Aliidongia dinghuensis: one gene and its partner. The protein of the gene in region 2 interacts with the protein of the main gene of each other region in a pairwise test. Links are inferred from orthologs where the notes say so. Each region holds a gene or a part of one and is shown on either strand. Other genes may lie near its edges. The genes, in order: rpe and eno.

Evidence for each region.
Region 1: the proteins of eno (region 2) and rpe interact in binary tests that used the Escherichia coli proteins (3 or more experiments, as listed by UniProt). The link is inferred for Aliidongia dinghuensis from one-to-one orthologs.

Annotation. Positions count from the first base shown.
Region 1 is NZ_BMJQ01000001.1:72,327-75,504, reverse strand. What follows is about bases 32-2,888. They hold rpe (ribulose-phosphate 3-epimerase), read left to right. Parts: upstream 32-1,030; coding sequence 1,031-1,747; downstream 1,748-2,888. Other genes in these bases: IEY58_RS00275 (class 1 fructose-bisphosphatase), read left to right, coding at 2,718-2,888; cbbX (CbbX protein), read left to right, coding at 1,744-2,649; IEY58_RS00290 (ribulose bisphosphate carboxylase small subunit), read left to right, coding at 597-1,034; IEY58_RS00295 (form I ribulose bisphosphate carboxylase large subunit), read left to right, coding at 32-579. Outside these bases: more of IEY58_RS00295, read left to right, coding at 1-31; more of IEY58_RS00275, read left to right, coding at 2,889-3,178. UniProt on the Escherichia coli protein: Catalyzes the reversible epimerization of D-ribulose 5-phosphate to D-xylulose 5-phosphate.
Region 2 is NZ_BMJQ01000004.1:457,830-461,002, forward strand. The notes cover bases 322-3,173. They hold eno (phosphopyruvate hydratase), read right to left. Parts: upstream 2,461-3,173; coding sequence 1,183-2,460; downstream 322-1,182. Other genes in these bases: IEY58_RS10420 (alpha/beta hydrolase), read left to right, coding at 322-654; IEY58_RS10425 (FtsB family cell division protein), read right to left, coding at 665-949; kdsA (3-deoxy-8-phosphooctulonate synthase), read right to left, coding at 2,544-3,173. Also shown: more of IEY58_RS10420, read left to right, coding at 1-321. UniProt on the Escherichia coli protein: Catalyzes the reversible conversion of 2-phosphoglycerate (2-PG) into phosphoenolpyruvate (PEP). It is essential for the degradation of carbohydrates via glycolysis.

The DNA of each region.
Region 1 (3,178 bases), on a different replicon or contig from region 2:
CATCGCGCCGGCCATTCGACCTACACGCGGCAGAAGAACCACGGCATCTCGTTCCGCGTCATCACCAAATGGATGCGCATGGCCGGTGTCGACCACATCCATGCCGGGACGGTGGTCGGCAAGCTCGAGGGCGATCCGGCCACGGTGCGCGGCTTCTACGACACCTGCCGCGAGATCCATGTCCCGCGCAATCTCGAGCACGGCATCTTCTTCGACCAGCCCTGGGCCAGCCTCAAGAAGCTGATGCCGGTCGCATCCGGCGGCATCCACGCCGGCCAGATGCATCAGCTGCTCGAGCATCTGGGCGAGGACGTCGTGCTGCAATTCGGCGGCGGCACGATCGGCCATCCCATGGGGATCGCCGCGGGCGCCACTGCCAACCGTGTCGCGCTCGAGGTCATGATCAAGGCCCGCAACGAGGGCCGCGACATCCGGCGCGAAGGGCCGGAGATCCTCAACCAGGCGGCAAAATGGTGCCAGCCGTTGCGGGCAGCCCTCGACACCTGGCGGGACGTGACCTTCGACTATGCCTCGACGGACTCGGTCGACTACGTCCCGACCCCGACCGCCGCCTTCTGAGCCGGAGGAGAACCCCGATGCGCCTCACCCAAGGACAATTCTCCTTCCTGCCCGATCTCACCGACGACGAGATCCGGCTGCAGATCGAATACGCGCTCGGCCAGGGCTGGGCGATCGGCATCGAGTTCACCGACGATCCGCACCCGCGCAACACCTACTGGTCGATGTGGGGCACGCCGATGTTCGACATCAAGGATCCGGCCGGGATCATGATGGAGCTGAAGGAGTGCCGCGCCGCCCATGGCGGCAAGTACATCCGGCTCCTGGCCTTCGATGCGAGCAAGGGCTTCGAGACGCTGCGCATGTCCTTCATCGTCGATCGCCCCGCGGAAGAACCGGGCTTCGAGCTCGTCCGCACGGAGGGGGCCGGCCGCCGCGTCGGCTATGCGGTGCGCAGCTATGCCACCACGAGGCACCCGAGCGGCACCCGTTATGCCCGGAGCTCCGCATCATGAGCCGGCGCGCACCGCTCTTGGCACCCAGCATCCTCGCCGCCGACTTCGCCCGGCTCGGGGATGAAGTCCGCGACGTCGTGACGGCCGGCGCCGACATGATCCATGTCGACGTCATGGACAATCACTATGTGCCGAACCTGACGATCGGCCCGCTCGTCTGCGCCGCGCTCCGGCCGCACACGACCGCGCCCATCGACGTGCACCTCATGGTGAAGCCGGTCGATGCGCTCGTCCCCTCTTTCGCCGAGGCGGGTGCCGACCTTATCAGCTTCCATCCGGAAGCCTCCGAGCATGTCGACCGCACGCTCGCCCTCATCCGCACACATGGGTGCAAGGCGGGTCTGGCACTCAATCCGGCGACACCGCTCCATCACCTCGACCATGTGATGGACCGGCTCGACCTCATCCTCGTCATGTCGGTCAATCCCGGCTTCGGCGGCCAGATCTTTATCGACGAGGCGCTTCGCAAGCTCGCTGCCGTGCGCGCCCGCATCGATGCGCATGCCGCCCGCGGCGGCCAGCCGATCGCGCTCGAGGTCGACGGCGGCGTCAAACTCGACAATATCGGCCGTGTCGCAGCGGCGGGCGCCGACATCTTCGTCGCCGGTTCCGCCATCTTCGGCGCCCGCGATGCCGAAGATGGTTACCGGCCGGTCATCGGCGCGATGCGTCGCGCGCTCACCAACAGCCCCGTTATCGAGGACGCTGCATGACCGCCCTCGCCGCCATCACCAACGGCGCCATTACCGACAACCGGGTCGACCTCCGGGCGCTCCATGCCGAAACCAATATCGGCGAAACGCTCGAGCAGCTCGACCGCGAGCTTGTCGGGCTGGCACCGGTCAAGCGCCGGATCCAGGAGATCGCCGCCCTTCTGCTCGTCGAGCGCGCGCGGCGCGCCCTCGGTCTGGAGGCGGAGCCGCCGTCGCTACACATGTGCTTCACCGGCAATCCGGGCACGGGCAAGACGACGGTGGCGCGGCGCATGGCCGAGATCCTGCACCGGCTCGGCTATGTCCGGCGCAATCACGTGGTGAGCGTCACCCGCGACGACCTGGTCGGCCAGTACATCGGCCATACCGCCCCCAAGACGAAGGACGTGCTGAAGCGGGCGATGGGCGGCGTGCTGTTCATCGACGAGGCCTATTACCTCTACCGGCCGGAGAACGAGCGCGACTATGGCCAGGAGGCGATCGAGATCCTGCTCCAGGTGATGGAGGACAACCGCGACGATCTCGTCGTGATCCTCGCCGGCTACCGGGACCGCATGGAGACGTTCTTCCGGAGCAATCCCGGCATGGCCTCGCGGATCGCCCACCACATCGACTTTCCCGACTACACCGGGGAGGAGCTGTTCCGCATCGCCGAATTGATGCTCGCGACCATGCACTATGCCGTGGACGCCGACGCCCGGGTGGCACTCAAGGACTATATCGAGCGGCGCATGCGCCAGCCACGCTTCTCGAACGCACGTTCGATCCGCAACGCGCTCGACCGGGCACGGTTGCGCCAGGCGAACCGCCTGTTCGCCGAGCTCGACCGGGCGCTCGACCGCGAGGCATTGGAGACGATTACCGCCGCCGACATCAGGGCAAGCCGCGTCTTCACGAGCTAACGACTTCAGCCGCGCCTTCAAAAGCCAGCGACCTCACAAGCTGGCAACGACGTTCACGGGAGGAAGCCATGTCAGTCAGGTGCACGAGCCTCGGCCAATTCATCAAGGAGGCCCAGAATCAGGGCTGCATCGACGAGGAGCTCGCAGCGCTCATCGAGAGCGTGGCGCACGCCTGCACGTCCATTGCGACGGTCGTCGCGCAAGGCACGCTCGCGACGACGGACGGTGTCGCAACGGAGATCAACGTCCAGGGCGAGGCGCAGAAGCCGATCGACGTCCTCACCAACGCAATCATGTTGGAGACCTGCGAGCGGAGCGGGGCACTCCGCGGCATGGTCTCCGAGGAGATGGCGGAGCCTTACAGCCTGCCTCCCGGCTCCCCGAGGGGCCGCCATCTCCTCGTCTTCGACCCGCTCGACGGTTCGTCCAACGTCGAGCTCAACATGCCGTTCGGCACCATCTTCTCGGTGCTGCGGGCACCAGAAGATGCGGGCGAGCTTTTGCCGGCCCATTTCCTTCAGCGCGGTCG
Region 2 (3,173 bases):
GCGACGGCGATCGAGACCGACGACGGCGAACGGCTCCACGCCTGGTTCGTCCCGCCAGCGGAGGGGCGGCCGCTCATCCTCTACTTCCACGGCAACGGCGGCGCGCTTGCCGACCGTATCGTGCGGTTCCGCACCCTGACGGAGAGTGGTGTCGGGCTGCTGGCGGTCGAATATCGCGGCTATCCGGGCTCGACTGGCACCACGACCGAAGCGGGGCTGCATCGGGATGCCGAAGCGGCTTATCGCGATGTGCTCGGCCGCGGTGTGGCCCCGCAACGGCTGATCATCCTGGGAGAGTCGCTTGGCACCGGCGTCGCGGTCGCCCTCGCCGCCCGGCACGAATGCGCGGCCCTTGTGTTGGACTCACCCTATTCCTCAGTCGCCGACGTGGCCGCAGCACACTACTGGATGTTTCCCGTTCGCCCTCTGCTCCGCGACCCGTTCCGCTCCGACCTCAAGATCGGCAAAGTCAGAGCGCCGATCCTTATGGTGCACGGCAGCGCCGACCAGATCATTCCCCTCCGCTTCGCAGAAAAGCTGTTTGCGCTGGCGCCCGAGCCGAAGCGCTTCCTGCGCATCGATGCCGCCGGCCACCTCGCCATGGACAGCGTCCTGCCGCAGGTGCTCGAATGGATTGGGACGACGGTGGGCTGAGCCCGAGGGATTACTTCGGCTGGCCGTCGTTGTTGAGGATGACGACCTCGCCCGGGCCGATCAGGTTGAGGGCTGCACGCGCCTGCTCGTCGAGCAGGTCGGGATCGAGATGCTCCGGCCGCAGCAGCGAGACGCGGTGTGCCGCCTCGAGCCGTTCCTCGTGCACGCGCGCCTGTTCGACCTTCGCCGCGCGGATCTGCTGGGTAAGACGCACCCAGGCGATCAGCCCGCGATCTCCCTCGACCAGGTGATAGGCGAAATAGCACGCGAGCGTGAGGCCGATGAGCGGCCCCACGATCGCATGCGCCTGCCGGCGGAGATGTCGGCGTATTTCCATAACAATGAGAGAATCATGTCTGGACCGGACCGGTCAACTGCGGCATGGCCCAGTGAAGCCAAAATCACTCCAAGAGATTGTCCAAATACTCATCCAGTCATCGTTTGGCTGGATGCGGCCAACCCGAGGTCGAGAGAGTCCGCCTCGGAACCCGCGGTGCGGGCGGATTCCGAAGCGCGACTCGGCGCGGCTCAGCCGCGCAGGACGGAGCGGCCGGCGTAACGGGCCGAATCGCCCAGCAATTCCTCGATGCGGATCAGCTGGTTGTACTTGGCGAGACGGTCGGAGCGCGAGAGCGAGCCGGTCTTGATCTGGCCGCAATTGGTCGCGACCGCGAGGTCGGCGATGGTTGCGTCCTCGGTCTCGCCCGAGCGGTGCGACATGACGGCGGTATAGCCGGCGCGCTGGGCCCGCTGGACCGCCTCGAGCGTTTCCGACAGCGTGCCGATCTGGTTGACCTTGACCAGGATCGAGTTGGCCGTGCCGCGCGCGATGCCGTCGGTGAGCCGCTTCGGATTGGTCACGAACAGATCGTCGCCGACGAGCTGGGTCTTCTTGCCGATCGCGGCAGTGAGCGCCGCCCAGCCTTCCCAATCATCCTCGGCCATGCCGTCCTCGACCGAGACGATCGGGTAGCGCGTGACCAGATCCTCGATGTAGCGCACCATGCCGTCGCTATCGAGCTTCTTGCCTTCGCCTTCAAGGTGATAGACGCCGCTCTTGAAGAACTCGGTCGAGGCCACGTCGAGCGCCAGCACCACATCGTCGCCCGGCTTGTAGCCGGCGCTCTCGATCGCCTTCATGAGGAAGCCCAGCGCCTCGTCGGCCGAGGCGAGGTTCGGCGCGAAGCCGCCTTCGTCGCCGACGTTGGTGTTGTGGCCGGCCGCCTTCAGCTGCTTCTTCAGCGAGTGGAACACTTCGGCGCCGACCCGGATCGCGTCCGACAGGGTGTCGGCGCCGACCGGCATGATCATGAATTCCTGGATGTCGATCGGGTTGTCGGCGTGCGCGCCGCCGTTGATGACGTTCATGAGCGGCACCGGCAGGGTGCGGGCATAGACGCCGCCGACATAGCGGAACAGCGGCATCGACACCTCGTCGGCCGACGCCTTGGCGCAGGCCAGGCTGACGCCGAGGATGGCGTTGGCACCGAGCCGCGACTTGTTGGGCGTGCCGTCGAGATCGATCAGCAGTTGATCGATGCCGATCTGGTCGTCGGCATCCTGGCCGGAGAGCGCATCGAAGATCTCGCCGTTGACGGCATCGACCGCGTTCTGCACGCCCTTGCCGAGATAGCGGGCGCTGTCGCCGTCCCTGAGCTCGACCGCCTCATGGGCGCCAGTCGAGGCACCCGACGGCACGGCAGCCCGGCCGACGCTGCCGCTCTCGAGCGTGACATCGACCTCGACGGTCGGGTTGCCGCGACTGTCGAGAATCTCGCGGGCATGGATGTCGAGGATGGCGGACATCGGTCGGACTCCTTTGGGAGAGGTTTTTCGCAAAAGAAAACGGCCGGAGACTGGATGTCGAGACTGGATGTCGAGACCGGCCGTCAGAGCGTCGGGATCGGATTGGCCTTCGACAAACGGTCGAAGGCGACGAGAGTTTCCAGGAGCGCCGGCATGGCGCGCATCGGCACCATGTTCGGGCCGTCGGAGGGCGCCGCGTCCGGATCGGGATGGGTTTCCATGAACACGCCGGCGACGCCGACCGCGAGTGCAGCGCGCGCCAGCACCGGCACGAAGCGGCGCTCGCCGCCGCTGGTCGCACCCTGCCCGCCCGGCTGCTGCACCGAATGGGTCGCATCGAAGATCACGGGATAGCCGGTCTCGGCCAGGATCGGCAGCGACCGCATGTCGGAGACGAGCGTGTTGTAGCCGAAGCTGACGCCGCGCTCGCACAGCAGGACGCGATGATTGCCGGTGCTCGCGGCCTTCTTCGCGACATTCGCCATGTCCCAGGGTGCCAGGAACTGGCCCTTCTTGATGTTGAGTGCGGCGCCGGTCGAGGCCGCGGCCAGGATCAGGTCGGTCTGGCGCGACAGGAAGGCCGGGATCTGCAGCACGTCGACCGCCTCGGCCGTGGGCTGACATTGTTCCGGCAGATGCACGTCGGTGATGGTGGCGCAGCCGAGGCTCTCGCGGATCTCGGCCAGGATCGGCAGCCCCTTCTCGAGCCCGAT